4 regions of the Shewanella sp. A32 genome follow, and region 2 is predicted to be linked to each of the others. Evidence: predicted binding sites of a transcription regulator. Region 2 holds the regulator's gene; each other region holds the start of a gene.

Region 1 (4,178 bases), on a different contig from region 2:
GTAATAGGTTTCTACATCTTCGGCGGCCGCCATCACTTTTTCCAGATGGGCTTCATCCTGACTGGTGATCGGCTCATTGGCTAAAATGACCCTGCCAGCCATACCGGACAATTTGTCCGCGGCCAGTCTGGCAAGATCCTCAGGCCCAATCACCAACACACTCCCCTCTGTGGTGTAACTGACGGTGGGCGGGATTAGGTTTTGCAGAATACGAGTCTGCTGTTTTACCTCATTACGCACCTGCCGCAGCGCTTGCTGGGCGGGGCTGTTGCTCACACTATTGCTCACTTTGCGTTCCTGAACAGGTATTTGGCTGTGGTGATTGTTAGTATCTCTATGCTTTTCTTATTGATTTATAAACTTTTCCACAACCTGATTTATTGAAACTATCAGCAATTCACATACCATAATTATGGTATTTGGATACTGCTAAACTGACGTCAAACAACTCTTTTGTCCGAGGTTTGCACTACAGATGCGGCATTTTGGCTATCTGCCGTCAAGCGCTCGTCCAAATTGTCCGCCAAGTGCTCTTCTGCTGGCGGTTGTGTTAATACTTCACTGTTAACTGCTGGCGCATCGGCTAGTTCGGTGACTGTATCCTTTACCGCATCCTCAGTCTTTTCAAGCAAATGACGAAAGACCTTTTTGGCCAACTGGCTGGATACTTCAGCACTCAGCGTCGGCTGACAACTGTAATCCAGCGCATATTCCATCATGCCATCAATTTCGCTGAAATGCGGCTGTTTCCATAATGCACGCAATGCATTTTTCTTCACATCGGGATCAACATTATTTGCCATAAAGCTGGCAAAACTGCCGCCGATTTCAATGCTATCCGGATCGGGTAAATCGTCCGCAGTCAGCAGCGAGTCAGTGTCGGTAGCACTCGCTGGCACATTTTGTGCTGCCACCGATATCGCTGTCTCGGTTTCCGCAGTGACCGAAGATGCAATAACCTCGTCGTCCACCACAATTTCTGGCTCATCGGGAATATCCGTACCTTGCTGGGCCTGCTGTTTGCGCTGGGCCCATCGGCTGAGAAAACTGCGCTCTTCCGCCATCAATGCCTCCGCTGTTCTTCGGCCACTTCCTTACGGCGATTCACATGTTTACGACGATGAGCAGAGATTTCCACTTCTCCATGCTCAGAGATAAATGCCTCAATCCAGCACGCGATCGCTTCGGGCATCGGCAGATTCAGCACTGGGGTATCACCTTCAAGACAACCTGCAGCCACATTCTGATCTGCTGAAATCGCGGCGGGTACCCAGGTGCCATCTTCCAACTCATCGCACACCACATAGAGCATGGGATTATCCATATCGAGATTCAGTCGATAGCTGGCGCGTTCATCAAGAAACAGTTCCAGTAACACCAGGGTGGCTCCGGCGGGGGCTTCGTGAGTACCGGGCACCACTTGATCAAGTTCCCAGCTTTCCGACAACCAGCGCCCAATTTGCTTTTCCACCTTTTTCAGTGAAACGTACATGGGCCATACGCTTTGAGTATGCTGCATAAGGATTCTTCCTCCCGAGTCATTATTTTCGGGTTACAGGGTTAACGATAGGCTCATGCAAAAAATAAACCAAACGCATAATCGAAATATTTTTTGATAGCGGTCAAGTATTCTGGCCAGGGTAACGGACAATATGTCGCACCTCGAATGACACTTTGCACAATATACGCTCCCGAGTCACGGAGCATTGGCGTGGATCACGCATTTATACGTTCGGTTCTGAGCGGGTATGATTATTGCTATCATCTGAGTCTTAATTTTTTGCATGAGTCCGATCATGACCCAAGCCAAATTGCATTTGATAAAAACCGCCGCCGAAGTACCGCTGACAATCAATGTCACCGCCGTCGATGAAACTGGCACAATACAACAGAAATCGGTGGCTTGTGAGCGCCCACTTACTGTGTATCTTAACTGGCGACCGATTGTCACGCTGATGACCTTGGGTGCCCGACCAGAGTCATTGGCATTGGGTTACCTGAAAAATCAGGGATTCATCAAAGATATCAAGCAACTGGAATCTGTCATCGTCGATTGGGATGTCAACTCTGCCGCGGTCATTACGCAAGAGCAAACCACAGATCTGGATGCCAAGCTGGCTGAAAAGACGGTCACAACCGGGTGTGGTCAAGGGACGGTGTTTGGTGGATTTATGGAGGGGCTGGACGATATCAGCTTGCCGCAACCCCACTTAAAGCAAAGCATGATCTATAGCCTGTTACGCAATATCAGCCAGTATAACGACACCTACAAAAATGCCGGCGCAGTGCACGGTTGTGGCTTGTGTGAAGGTGATGTCATTAACTCCTTCGTGGAAGATGTCGGCCGTCATAATGCAGTCGATACCTTGGCAGGCGAGATGTGGCTGCAACAACAAGGTGGTGGCAATATGATTTTCTATACCACTGGCCGATTGACCTCAGAAATGGTTATTAAAGTCGCCAAAATGGGCATTCCAGTATTGCTGTCCCGCAGTGGCGTAACCCAAATGGGGTTAGAGTTAGCACAAAAGCTTGGGATCACTATGATTGCACGTGCCAAGGGACGGCATTTTTTGGTATATCATGGCGCTGACAATATCGACTTTGATGAACCCCAAGCCGTTAACCTTAAGGTTTCGCAGGAGTAGCAATGACCGAACCCAGTGAACTGGTATACATGAGTGCCAAGCAGGTAGCTGAATATCTCGATCTCAATGAGAAAAAAGTCTACGCCATGGCCAATGACCGGATGCTGCCAGCCACCAAAATCACTGGCAAATGGCTATTCCCCAAAATCCTGATCGACCGCTGGCTGATGGATTCCTGCCATAGCGGCATGTTATCTGACCGACTGCTGATCACCGGCAGCGACGATCCACTGTTATCAATGCAAGTGGCCCGGTTGATGGCAGAAGTCGGCAGTCGGGAGCTGATCAGTTACAGCGCTACGGGTTCGCGGTTGGGACTGGAGCTTTTATCTAAAGGCTATGCAGATGTTTGTACCCTGCATTGGGGCAGCGCTGAAGAACGGAATGTGCGCCATACCGCCTTGTTGAAAGGCTATCCGAATCATCAGCAGTGGATTATGGTGCACGGCTATAACCGGCAACAGGGGCTGATCGTCCGCCCGGAACTGCATCATCTGTGTCAGGAAGAGGATAAAGTCATTGACCTGCCGTGGCGCTGGGTTAATCGTCAGGGTGGAGCTGGCAGCCAACAACATCTTGAACACTGGCTATTGAAACGCGGCGGCAGTATCAAGGATTTGAACATAGTGCTGACGGCCTATAGCGAACGCGAATTAGCAGGCTATCTGGCACGTGGGGATGCCGACATCGGTTTTGGTTGTCAGGCGGTCGCAATGGAAAGTGGTTTAGGCTTTGTGCCACTGGTAACCGAATCCTTTGATTTCGTGATGCCACAGGGCATCTATTTCCGCCGTCAATTACAGCAGCTATTCAAGTCGTTGTCTGGCGCAGCGGCCAGGCAGATGGCAGCGATGCTGGGCGGCTATGATCTGACCGACTGTGGTCAGTTATTGTGGAGTCCGCAGTAACACTGATCAGATTAAAAAAGCCCGCAACCGCGGGCTTTTTTATCAGTCAGGACGGGGTTTGCTCCGTCGCCACTGCTGACGGGCTTTATCGTTCAGGTAGCTCCAGGCCAGTATGCGTGTCTGCTTATTACCTTGCGTCATCGGCAATGTTTTCACAGTTGCCACCTGCTGTTGCTCAAGCAATTTATAGCATAATGGCAAATTTTCAGACTTGGAAATCAACGAGGTAAACCACAAGACCTGTGCAGCATAGTGCTGACTTTCGGCAATCATCCGCCGTAAAAATCCGGCTTCACCACCGTCACACCACAATTCGTTTGCTTGACCACCAAAATTCAGCGACACCTTATGCGGCACTTTTTCACCACGATTGGTAGCAAGGTTGTGGAGCTTGCGTTGGCTACCTTGTCTAGCCTCCGCCGCCGAGCGGTGAAAAGGCGGGTTACACATGGTGAAATCAAAGTGGTCTTCTGACTGAATGACCGCGTCGAAAATATGCTGCGACTGCGGCTGATGACGCAACCTTATCAACTTGGCCGCTTGGGAATTACGGTCGATGATGTGTTGCAGATGTTGTAGCGCCTGCGCATCAATATCGCTGCCAACAAATTGCCAGCCATAA
Region 2 (4,178 bases):
AACTCGTTTGCCAGTACCGCCAATTTGGTCGCGGCCCGTGCATGTAACCCGAGCTTGTTCTGTATGGTGACTTCGCGCTCAATTCTTGGCATGCGCTAAATCCCGGTGATGAGCCTGCACTTTATGTTTACTGTTGCTGAAGCGTTTAGCCAGTTGTTCAGCAACGTACACTGAACGATGTTGGCCACCAGTGCAACCGATAGCAACGGTCAGATAGCTACGGTTATTGCGCTCCAAGTGCGGCAGCCAGGTATCGAGCAGGTTCTCGATCTGCCAGATGAATTTATTCACCAGTGGCTGACGGTTGAGAAACTCACGTACTGGTTCGTCAAGCCCAGTTAACGGTCTTAACTGCGGCTCCCAATGAGGATTAGGTAGAAAGCGCGCATCAAAGATGAAATCAGCTTCTGCGGGGAGACCGTGCTTAAAGCCAAACGACTCAAAGTTAATCACCAGCTCCTTGGTCACTGTCCCCAGCAAAATTTCGCGTACGGTGTCACTCAGCTCATAGATATTCATGTTAGAGGTATCTATGTAGTGATCCATTAGCTGCGACATCGGCGCGAGTAGTTTGCCTTCCTGCTCAATCGCATCTTTAAGGGAGATTTTGCTCTTGGATAACGGATGTAGACGTCGGGTTTCACTGTAACGTTTAAGCAGCACCTTATCGGATGCGTTTAAAAAGAAACTGATGACTTCAGTGCCTTGTGGCAGATTTTGTATCTGACTTTCCAGGACTTTTTCCTGGTTAGGCATGTTGCGCACATCGACGCTAATCGCGACCAGTTCGTTACTGCCGCGCAGATTGTCTAACAGACTGCCAATCATGGGGAGTGGCAGGTTATCAACGCAGTAATAGCCCAAGTCTTCCAGCACTCGTAACGCTACAGATTTTCCTGAGCCTGAGCGGCCTGAGACAATGGCCAATTTCATCCGGTGATCACCTGATACAGTTCTTCTTTGGTGGTGGCTTTCCGCAGTTGCTTGAGTATCAGCTTATCACTGAGTTTCTCGGCCATCGCCGACAAAGTACTGAGATGCTGCTGACATTGATCGGCGGGCACTACCAACGCAAACAAGATGTCTACCGGTTGATTATCGATAGCGTCAAAGGGGATCGGTTCGTCGCACTTAATCAGCACGGCGATAGGATCTTTAATGTCCGGCAAGCGACCATGGGGAATGGCAATGCCATTCCCGATACCGGTACTTCCCATTTTCTCTCTGACCAGCAGACTTTCGAAAATGGCTTGGGACGACAGGTTTGGATACTGGGCTGCTGCGAGTTCGCTGATGAGCTCCAATACCTTTTTCTTGCTGCCGGGTGTGGCACATGCGGTACACTCCGGCCGCAGGATGGTACTAAGTTCCATCATGAGTATTTTGTCAGCTTTTCTTTGTATTTAATGACCTGACGATCCAATTTATCAATTAGAGCGTCGATGGCAGCGTACATATCGGTGTGTTCTGCGGTGCCGTGCACCTCTCCACCATTCAGATGTAGCTTGGCTTCGACTCGTTGTATTGCTTTCTCAACATTGAGTACGACGTGCACATTATTGATCTGTTCGAAATGGCGTTCAAGTTTTGCAAATTTACTCTCCACATAGCTGCGCAACGAGTCGGTGATCTCAATATGATGGCCTGCCAGGTTGATTTGCATAGGGTGTCCTCCATAGGGGTACTGTGGAATTACAAACTCTTACGCTGATTCGATGGTGGGATCATCATGGCTTCGCGGTATTTGGCGATGGTTCGGCGTGCCACGTTAATTCCCTGCTCAGCCAGCAACTGTGCCATTTTGCTGTCGCTGAGCGGCTTTTTCTGGTTCTCCGCGGCCACCAGTTTTTTGATAAAGGCGCGGATTGCCGTCGATGAACATTCGCCACCGTCTTCAGTACCGACGTGGCTGGAAAAGAAATATTTTAGCTCAAATATACCGCGTGGCGTATGCATGTATTTCTGCGTTGTCACTCGGGAAATTGTCGATTCGTGCATATCAACGGCTTCGGCAATATCATTGAGCACCATCGGTTTCATGGCTTCTTCGCCATATTCAAAGAATCCCTGCTGAAACTGTACAATGCAGTTAGCCACCTTTAGTAGTGTTTCATTGCGGCTTTCCAGACTCTTGATAAACCATTTGGCTTCTTGCAGGTGTCCGCGGATAAACTGGCTGTCGGATTGGCTCCGCGCACTGCGGGCCATAGCGGCATATTGCTGATTAATACTGAGTTTGGGCATGCAGTCTGGGTTGAGTTCTACCACCCAGCGACCATTTTTCTTCCACACGCTGACATCTGGGATCACGTACTCGTCATCCTGAGGCTGCACTAATAGTCCGGGACGTGGATTAAGCGATTGGATCAAACTAATCGCGTCACGCAGATCTTCTTCTCTCAAACGGGTCTTGCGCATCAGTGTGCGATAATCTTTGGCAGCGATCAGGTCAAGATGCTGTTCCAGCAGCATAATGGCGTTTTCGAGATGCGGGGTGTCATCACTATATTGCGACAGCTGGATCAGCAAACATTCACGCAGATCCCGTGCAGCGACACCGACAGGATCGAAGTGTTGGATGCGTTTCAATACCGCTTCTACTTCTTCTAGCTCGATTTCCGGATTGCCCATAGCATCCAGAATATCCTCCGTGGTTTGCGTCAGATATCCTTGATCATCAATCGCTTCGATAATTGCAGTGGCGATTGCTGCATCAGTTTCTGAGAACGGTGTCAGGTTCTTCTGCCATTCCAGGTGTTCATGCAAACCTTCAGAAGTTTCTCCCTGAAATGGGGTATCGTCATCACGGATAGGACCACTGGACATAGCCGGAGCGGCAGTAAAAACCTCATCCCAGGTAGTATCCATTGGCAGCTCTTCAGGGAGTGCCTGGCTAGTGAGTGCGTCCGAGGTTTCTACCGTCGAACTATCTTCGATATGTTCGCTCGGCTCCGGTGCCTCTAAATTGTTATCGATATCATGATTGCTGTCGGTGCTTTGGTTGTCTTCATTCACTTCGAGCAGCGGGTTTGCTTCTAAGGCTTCTTGAATTTCCTGTTGTAACTCCAGCGACGACAGCTGCAGCAAACGTATTGCCTGCTGCAGTTGAGGTGTCATGGTCAGTTGTTGACCCAGTTTGAGCTGGAGTGACGTTTTCATGTTACCGCTTACCCCTACATCTTATAACTTTATAAAAATTCTAGTAATTACAGACTTTAACGTTTTAAAGCTGTAAGCGCTCCCGGTGTTTACTATAGCTTGAATTGTTCACCCAAGTACACAGCACGGACTTGTTGGTTGTCGAGGATCTCGGCAGGGGTGCCTTCGGCGATCAGTTGTCCGTGGCTGACAATGTATGCATGTTCACAAACATCAAGTGTTTCACGCACGTTATGATCCGTAATCAGCACACCCAGTCCACGTGACCGCAATTGTTCAATAATTTTTTTAATATCAATAACGGAGATGGGGTCTACGCCAGCAAAGGGTTCATCCAACAGAATGAATTTCGGGTCTGCGGCCAAGGCTCTGGCAATCTCGACACGCCGGCGCTCACCTCCCGAAAGTGACATCCCCATGCTGTCGCGAATATGGGTGATGTGAAACTCTTCGAGTAACTGTTCCAGTTGTTCTTCACGGCCATCGCGATCCAGATCTTTTCTGATCTGCAATACTGCCATGATGTTATCGCGAACAGTTAGCTTACGGAAAATACTGGCTTCTTGCGGCAGATAGCCAATACCTTTGCGAGCGCGAAGGTGCATGGGATCCATGGTCAGCTCATCTTGATCGATAAAGATCCGTCCCTTATCGCTCTGGATCAAGCCGACTACCATGTAAAATGTCGTGGTTTTCCCTGCACCATTGGGTCCCAATAATCCCACAATCTGACCTGTTGCAACCGACAGACTGACATCTTTCACGACCATTCTTTTTTTGTAGCTTTTCGCAAGGTTATGGGCGATCAAGGTATTACTCATTGCTGCTCCTGCTGGGGATCCTTTTTGGGTTGCTGCTGGTAGTTGTCAGGCTGGATGACCGTGGTCACACGATCTTCTCCCTGGCCGCTGCTGGAGGCTTGCAACTGCTGGTTTTTAAGGTCATAGACAATTTTTTCTGCAGTGGAAACGCTGCCACCTTGTTCCACCTTTGCTTTACCGATGAGCGTCAGTACGCGT
Region 3 (4,178 bases), on a different contig from region 2:
CAAAGGCGGTGCAGCGGCATACGCTGTGTTCAAAAATAGGGCAAAACCCCATAGCAATCCTATCCAGCGGCTTGTTGACACCATTGGGGTTCCTTATAATTCCCATAAATTTACTAAAGGGATCCGTTATGCCATATACCAAGGTCATAGCGCAACTGAAGACCAACTTGCAGCTCGCTTACCGGCAGGCAGTAGATGCTGATAACGGTCTTGATCAGCTGCAACAACAAGGGCATGCAAAATTTGCCCAGATTTTCACTGATGAACAGGGATTTAGCACCTCCAGTACGCGTTTTTTACCCTATGTACAGGAATTGGCTGAAGCGGTGGCAGAACTGGAAGAGGACAAAGCACCGTCTCAGGACGATCTGGAACATGTGGTCAAGCAACTCGCCATTTTATTGCAAACATTGTCCTTGTTTAAGGAACAGCGTCGTCAGTAATTACTTAGGCCATTTTTGAAGCCGTTCGCCAAGTGCCACTGTTTTTCACTGAAATGCTAAAAGTAACCGCGCCCGGTGCAATGACGGTTATCCGAGCCTTTGAGCGAATATTTGCGCTAATCCGGCATAATCACAGACGAGTGTTGGTGTACTAGCAAAGAAACAGGCAAAACTCATCTTTTGATGAATTTTGCCTGTTACAGAGATGAATTGCGGTTTGCCCGAGGCAATTACAATTTGGGAGCGACGGTTTTATTAAACCAGTCTTTGAGCATACCTTCTTCATATCTGAAGGTCGTATTATCGTTGGCGTAGATACGATTCATAAACATAAGATCATGCAATTTCTCAGATCCCACCATAATCACCTGATCACCATCCAGCACCCGGTAAGTGAAGTTAATTTGTGGTGGATAGATATCTTTGACAACACGAATTTCACTGACGGCGGCTTTACCAAAGGTCGGACGTAAATCCCCGGCCAAATCGACATCAGTCACCACTAACTCAAGCTTTTCTTTATCTTTCATAACTTTGCTTGAAGCCTGATCAAGTGCCTTAGTCAAACTTTCAAACATTCGTTGTTGAAACCGTTTCTGCAGTTCTGAAGCCGTGCGTATATCGCGATACTTATCCGGGTTCTGCCATTCAATTTTAACTTTTCCAACAGTCGTTATCGGGTTCGCCGCAGCCGCGTCAGCCGCTTCTTCTGTTGCGACAGCACAACCGGTACTCATAACACCGAGCATGCCTGCAAATAACAGATAGCCAATTTTCATGTTTGCCTCCTTGTCGGCAGCAGGAGATCGCCGCAGATCGTCGATCTAACGAGAACCCGGTGACCCTCTGATGTTACGAATTACTCAAAACTTATTCCAAAAGATTGGATATTACATTTAACCCCTAGTTCCAAGATTAAGTAAACTTTATCATTTTTTACAGCGTTCCTTGCGTATACTTATCTGGAGAAGCTTCTGTGAAACTATCCGCACCGATTATTTTGACCATTGCGCTCTTTGCTGCATTTGCCAGTGCAATTTTCTGGATTAACCAAAATTCCCAGGAAACGATCCCCGACACCTGGACCGCATTTGTCTATCACCACGGTTTTGGTTCAGCTAACTATCTCAAAAAGGAAGGATTTACGAGCTATCAACAATGTCGGGAATACGCGACAACTCAATCAGCGAAATATGAAAATTCGCCTTGGGAATGTGGAGGTGGTTGTCGCTTTGATTCTCGACGCCAGGGATATGTGTGCGAAGAGATGCGCAATCACTGATGGCGGCGCTTAAGATAAAGACAGCATGTTTCCTAACGACCGCTGGCACCATTCATATTAGTTAAACCAAGCGAAGTGACGCAGTTACAAGACGTCCACAGCAAAAATGGAAAATTCACTTTCATTAGCCTGCGCCTTGTGGCAAGTTAACATGGCTATAACAATATCTACGGAAAGAAAAGAGAAGAGAGTATAAAAATGAATAAAACTGAACTCATTGCCAACATGGCAGAGAAAGCTGAACTTACAAAAGCTGAAGCCACTCTGGCACTTAAGTCCTTAGAATCTGCAGTAACAGAAGCACTCAAAGCCGGTGATAAAGTATCTATTGTGGGGTTTGGCTCTTTTGAAACATCAACTCGCGCTGCCAGAACAGGTCGTAATCCTCTGACAGGTCAGGAAATTCAAATTGCTGAAGCCACTGTGCCTAAATTCAAAGCTGGCAAAGCATTAAAAGACAGCGTGAACTGAAATTCAGTTTGCCAATAAAAACGCCTCTTTATGAGGCGTTTTTATTAGGTTAGCCATCAATCATACTGCACCAATTCTGTGCATATGGTGCCAAATTGATGCACACAATTGTTCGTATATACGGCATGAATTCGTTAAGTTTATGTAAAAAATAAAGATTTACTTTTGGCACGGCTTTAGCTCTACACTCCACGGATTTACTCAACAAAATGAAAAGCCGACGTTCCGGCCAATTTCCGGATCTCCGGCAACTTTAAAAAAGGGAAAAGGGGATGAGAATGAAAAAAACACTGCTGTCGTTGGGAACACTAGCTGGTCTAATGTTAATCGCACCAATGAGTCAGGCAACCGTAACCGGAAATATCGGTGCTACCTCAAACTATTTGTGGCGTGGTGTTACTCAGACTGCTAATGGTGCAGCCGTACAGGGTGGCATTGATTACGCTCACGAGTCTGGTTTTTACATCGGTACTTGGGGTTCTAACGTCGACTTTGGTGATGATGGCGACACCACTTACGAGATGGACATCTATGGCGGCTTCTCAAATTCCATCAATGATGACTGGAGCTACGATGTTGGTTATCTGTACTACGGATATCCAGACGCTTCCGGTTCCATCGATTTTGGTGAACTCTACGGCTCACTGACCTGGAAATGGTTGGAATTCGGTGTGGCTAAATTCGTTACCGCTGGTAGCGATGTTGCTGCCGATGGCCTGGATGACAAAGATTACACTTACTACCACGTTGCTGCCAGCTACCCTCTGGCTGACAGTATTACACTGGGCGCTTATTACGCTTACTCTACCGGTGACGTTATCACCAGCTGGTATGGTGTAGATAACTACTCTGAATACAACGTATCTGTCACCAAAGATACCAGTATCGGCGCCGTGTCCTTCAAATTAGCAGATACCGATCTGCCAGGCGACGATGTCAAATTCGTACTGGGTTATACTTACGAATTTGAATTCTAATATTTTCAATGAATTAAAATAAAAACGACGATAAATAATAATAACAATTTAATGAGATCAAGGTGCTGCCAGGAAGGCCACTTTTATGATCTTTGATAGACTTTCAGCCGTGCCTGAATCTTGACCCGTCATCCGCTATGCGGATGGCGGGTTTTGTTCTATATCGCCAGTAAAAGAGATTGTCGCCTAGTGATCAACGGACTCGGCCTTCAACAGAGGTTCGATATGCTGTTGATAAAATGCTGCGGCTGGCATCGGTTTGCAGTAGATATAACCCTGTAACAGATAACAGCCATGATCTCGGCAAAAATTGGCCTGAGCTTCAGTTTCCACACCTTCAGCCACCGACATCACATCAAAGCCGTTAGCAAAGTTAATCAATGCCGCCAACAACCGTCTGGAGCGCTCATCTTGCTCAATACCACAAACAAAACTTTTATCAATTTTCAGGATATTGATCGGAAAGTCTTTAATATGCTCCAATGATGAAAAGCCAGTACCGAAATCATCCAGCGACAATGTCACCCCCATTGCCGCAACCTGTTCCAGTACTTTTGCGAGTTTTGCAGGTTCTTCAATCAACGCGTTTTCAGTAATCTCCAACTCCAATAACGCTGGCGCTAACCCACTCTCAGCGATCGCGTACTGCACCTGCGCTAATAACTTATCGCGCAGATTTTGTGAGGCCGATAAATTCACGGCAACGGTCAGCTTGCGCGCAGTCCCCTGCAAAAGTTGTTGCCACTGCTGTGTTTGCTTGCAAGCCGTTAGCAATACCCATTCACAAATAGCATCCATCATCCCTAGTGCTTCGGCGACAGGTAAAAAGCAATCCGGAGCTATCAGGCCATCCTGCGGATGTTGCCAGCGTATCAGCGCTTCCATGCCTTCCAGTTCACCACTGCCAGCATTAAATTTCCCCTGATAAAATAATTGAAACTGCTGTTGCTCCAGCGCTGACCGTAAGCCGGTTGCGATATAGTGACGTTGGCGAACAGCGGCATC
Region 4 (4,178 bases), on a different contig from region 2:
GGCAAAAAGGCATTCTGTCACAAGTCTTGATCCCTCCGATACCAACGTCACTCGGCGTGAAAAGTTGGGATTGGAATGATGTGCTGAATGTTTACGGTGCCATGGGCTTTCCGAAAGTTCATATCTGATCCAAGGGGCTTCGGCCCCTTTTTTTGCGCCTTGCATATTTGAAAAAACATGGAGAATGAAAAATAGATAACCAATAGGAGAACAAACATGATGGTATTAACCCTGTTAACAAAGCAGATTGATGATGAGTTTACGGTTTACTGGAAGACCGGCCTTCGAAGAGGTGGTGAGCTAAAGGTCGATTTAGGTGAGCAATACGACACGCTACCTGAGCAGCAAAAGCCAATTGCAGCTGAGCTCTATGCGATTCATCACCTACTGTCAGTGAAAGAGGTGATGGGGAGTAACCGAAGCGGCAATGGGCTTCAAATCCGAGTCAGTAAAGGAGCCATCAAAAAGTTACAGAAACAACGCTCAACTCAGCATTCACTTTACAGCCTGACCAGGTTCTTGCTCACTCGTTACCAGGAAGCACAGATATCGGTGGAAAAACGGGAAGAATGGCTCTCTCATTCCTTCGAAGAATACTGCGTCGATACTGCTACCGTGAGAGAAATCGATGAGGTAATAAATGTTCCGAACATTGGACCTGTCGTGGTGACTCGTCATGCACTGGAACGGTTTGTGGAACGGCTTTCAGACGGTGCTCCTAAGCATCCTTGGAAGGCTTTGTGCTCAAAGCTGCTATGCCCAAGGCTAACTAAAACCCAGTTACCAGAAAGCGTCACTTTCCAAAAAGCAAAAAAATATGCACAGGAGGCCGAGTTCTGGCAATACATGGGGAGCAAGATGTACTTTGTTATGGTTCCAAGTGGCTCAATTAAAACTTTGGTTACGGTTTTTGCAGTTAAGTGAGCTAATGTAGTATTCGCACTTCATGAATATCACTTATGTGCCAAAAGCTGGCCTTCAGCGTAACTCGTTTCTGCCCCATTCCTTGTTTCGGCGTCGTTCGCTGATAGCTACCGAGTCATGGTTGATGACCAAATTTTTGTAATGCTACAGAGGTGGCTACTTTGACTGTGGCAATTCAGTCGCTAGCAGAGTGTGAGGAGCTGTATTTTGAGGATTTCGAAAGTATCTAATTTTCTCGGGCCTTACCAGATTGACCGAATTTTAGTAATGCTACAAAGTGACTAGTTGATAAATGGCGATTCACCGTGGCAAGCCCGTTCGACTCGAATACAAAAAGACGCCCAACTAATTTAGTTAAGCGTCTTGTTATGTTTGAGCTGCTTTATAATGTTAAAAAGGGACTGCTCATGCTCCCTTTGGCTAAATGGTTTATACGCCGCCAGAACCAAAAGCTTCCGCGAAAATTTGCGTTTCTGGTACACCGTGGGCTTTTAACTCTGAAAGATAATGACGCATAAACGCAGCAGGACCGCACAGGTAATACTCTGCATCATGTGGTGCTTCAGGTAGGACATCGGTTAACGCAAATGGTGCGGGGCGGGCATGTTGATCCTGTGCGTCAGTTTGATCATAGAAGTAATGTACTTTTGCCCCGTTTTCGGCCAATGAATCGCTGACGTCTCTAAACGCATGTACATGACGGTTACGCGCTGAATGTACGAAATGGATATCACGCTTACCTTGTTGTGCCAACGTACGACTAATAGCAATCATTGGTGTAATACCGACACCTCCGCTGAGCAATACTACCGGACGTTCGGAAGATTGTTGTAGGACGAATTCGCCTGCTGGCGCAGATAACTCAACAATCTGCCCCACATCATATTGGCTGTGCAGCAGATTGGAAACTTTGCCTTCGGGTGAGGTTTCTCCGGCACCTTGGCGTTTAACTGAAATACGCAGTGCACTACCACCGGCAATGTCTGACAAGCTGTATTGGCGAGGTTGGAAAATCCCTAACTCTTCAACATATACTCGGACGCTAATATACTGGCCGGGTTGATAGTTCGGCAGACGGCCTCCATCAATAGGTTGCAGATAGAAAGATGTTATTTCGTCACTTTCAGGCTGTTTGCGCACGATACGGAAGGGTTTCCAGCCACTCCAACCACCAGTGTTATCAACACTTTGCTGATAAAGCGTATTTTCCAACCCAATAAACAATTGTGCTAATTCGCCATAGGCTGCCGCCCAAGCATCAATCAATTCGGCGGAGGCCGCGTCGCCGAGGACTTCTTGAATACTGGCCAATAAATGTTTGCCAACAATCGCATAGTGCTCAGCGCGAATACCTAAGCTCACATGTTTATGGGCAATACGTTCGACCACAGGGAGTAATACTGAGGGATCATCGATATGTTGAGCGTAGGCTAGCACGGCACCTGCCAGTGCTTGTTGTTGACGACCGGCGCTCTGATGCCCCTGATTGAAGATGTGTTTTAGTTCGGGATTATGGCTTAGCATCCGTTGATAGAAATGGCTTGTTAAGGCGACACCGCTGCTTTGTAATACTGGTATTGTCGCGCGAACCAAAGCTTTTTGCTGTTCATTCATAAACTTCAACTCCTGAAAATGAAAATGCAATCACCGAGATGTGATGCCAAAGCAGTGACGTCGTTACGGGGTAATTCATACTGAGGCGTTCACTGTTCTGCTTGGTCTATATCAAACGACGTGCCAAGTGTTAATTAGTTGAAATATATAGAAATGAATATTTTTATATGGTGAATTTTACCCTATAATTACGGGTATAATTTACCATTGGGGTAAAATAAACCATGTTATTCCCATTAGATTTTGGTGACTTAAAGCACGAGTTGTCACCGCCGGTTCGCTTACAGCGTTTCGTTGATCAGGTTCAACAGTTGTTAGACTGTAACGCGGTCGGACTGCTACAACTTGATGGCGACATTCTGAAACCTGTGGCGCTCGCAGGTTTAGTGACTACAACCAGTGGACGCCGTTTTGCAGTGGCTCATCATCCACGGTTGTCGGCCATTTTATCGCAACGCAAACTAGTACATTTTGCTCCCGACAGTGCTTTACCAGATCCCTATGATGGATTGTTAGCTACGCAGCAAGGAGTGCCGCTGCCGGTACATGACTGTATGGGCATTAGTTTATGGCCCGATGGTAAATGTTGGGGGGTGTTAACGCTTGACTCCCTGTATAAAGGCCATTTTAGCGCCGAGCAGATAGCGTTCATACCGCAACTTGCGGTGTATTGTGAAACTATCCTAAGAGTTAATCGACTTGAAAGTGAAATGCGGGCATTACGACAGTTTGATGAGCAACTGAAACAGGACAATGGTAGCATTTCCGCTAGTCAAGAGCTGATTGGGCAGCATCCACAGGTACAAAACTTATTGAAAGAGCTAGATGTTGTGGCGACTTCAGATCTACCTGTATTACTCCAAGGGGAAACGGGCGTTGGTAAAGAGCTATTTGCCTGGCGCTTACATCAGCGTTCCCAGCGTAAAGTTGCTCCAATGATCCACGTCAATTGTGCTGCTCTGCCGGAAACATTGGTTGAAAGTGAGTTGTTCGGCCATGTCAAAGGTGCATTTTCTGGGGCCGCATCAGAACGTGCTGGTCGCGTGGAATCTGCCGATGGTGGCACGTTGTTTCTTGATGAAATAGGTGAGCTGCCGTTGACCGTTCAAGCCAAGCTATTGAGAACACTACAAAACGGTGAAATCCAGCGCTTAGGCGCAGATAAACCAATAAAAGTAGATGTGCGTATTGTTGCCGCCACGAACCGGGACTTGGCAGAGATGGTCAAACGAGGAGATTTTCGTGCCGATTTATACCATCGCCTGTCCGTGTATCCGGTGGTCATTCCGCCACTAAGAGAACGCGGAGATGATATCCTGTTGTTAGCGGGTTATTTTGTGGAATTGAATCGTAGTCGCTTCAGTTTTCGCAGTTTACGTTTGGCACCTGCGACGGAGCAGTTGTTGCAGCGCTATCCATGGCCTGGGAATGTACGTGAGCTAGAACATGTTATCAGCCGAGCAGCTTTGCGTACTGTAAGTCAAGGTGCCAATAAGACCGAAATTGTGACCATTGAACCGCGTCATTTGGATCAAGAATTGCTTACGTATCCTCGTGATTTTAGTCAAGCTCTCGATAGCACGTCGCCTGAACCGTCAGTGCTCTCTGGACGTTCATTAAAGGACAGTATCGAAGATTTC

The links. Region 2 encodes sigma-54, which starts transcription at its own class of promoters, with help from an activator protein. Its sites were predicted from a motif close to GTTGGCACGNNNNTNGNNT; they were not measured.
Region 1: the regulator sigma-54 is predicted to act here: its motif matches at 1,706-1,724, upstream of PY479_RS03970 (formate dehydrogenase accessory sulfurtransferase FdhD).
Region 3: the regulator sigma-54 is predicted to act here: its motif matches at 2,361-2,379, upstream of PY479_RS10655 (TorF family putative porin).
Region 4: the regulator sigma-54 is predicted to act here: its motif matches at 2,648-2,666, upstream of hmpA (NO-inducible flavohemoprotein).

The regions. Positions count from the first base shown of each region.
Region 1 covers NZ_JARFTS010000003.1:141,694-145,871, forward strand. Annotated here, with positions in the region: gene PY479_RS03955 (4Fe-4S binding protein) at 1-276, opposite strand, end outside; gene PY479_RS03960 (DUF3306 domain-containing protein) at 441-1,064, opposite strand; gene PY479_RS03965 (DUF3305 domain-containing protein) at 1,064-1,519, opposite strand; gene PY479_RS03970 (formate dehydrogenase accessory sulfurtransferase FdhD) at 1,797-2,648, shown strand; gene PY479_RS03975 (helix-turn-helix transcriptional regulator) at 2,651-3,556, shown strand; gene rlmF (23S rRNA (adenine(1618)-N(6))-methyltransferase RlmF) at 3,599-4,178, opposite strand, start outside.
Region 2 covers NZ_JARFTS010000002.1:4,486-8,663, forward strand. Annotated here, with positions in the region: gene PY479_RS01905 (HPr family phosphocarrier protein) at 1-92, opposite strand, end outside; gene rapZ (RNase adapter RapZ) at 79-933, opposite strand; gene ptsN (PTS IIA-like nitrogen regulatory protein PtsN) at 930-1,373, opposite strand; gene hpf (ribosome hibernation promoting factor) at 1,373-1,663, opposite strand; gene PY479_RS01925 (RNA polymerase factor sigma-54) at 1,693-3,159, opposite strand; gene lptB (LPS export ABC transporter ATP-binding protein) at 3,252-3,980, opposite strand; gene lptA (lipopolysaccharide transport periplasmic protein LptA) at 3,977-4,178, opposite strand, start outside.
Region 3 covers NZ_JARFTS010000012.1:64,253-68,430, reverse strand. Annotated here, with positions in the region: gene PY479_RS10680 (TraB/GumN family protein) at 1-84, opposite strand, end outside; gene PY479_RS10675 (prephenate dehydrogenase) at 129-443, shown strand; gene PY479_RS10670 (DUF3016 domain-containing protein) at 674-1,222, opposite strand; gene PY479_RS10665 (hypothetical protein) at 1,420-1,725, shown strand; gene PY479_RS10660 (HU family DNA-binding protein) at 1,924-2,196, shown strand; gene PY479_RS10655 (TorF family putative porin) at 2,475-3,173, shown strand; gene PY479_RS10650 (GGDEF domain-containing response regulator) at 3,360-4,178, opposite strand, start outside.
Region 4 covers NZ_JARFTS010000001.1:91,193-95,370, forward strand. Annotated here, with positions in the region: gene PY479_RS00370 (primase-helicase zinc-binding domain-containing protein) at 1-128, shown strand, start outside; gene PY479_RS00375 (hypothetical protein) at 217-924, shown strand; gene hmpA (NO-inducible flavohemoprotein) at 1,354-2,538, opposite strand; gene norR (nitric oxide reductase transcriptional regulator NorR) at 2,763-4,178, shown strand, end outside.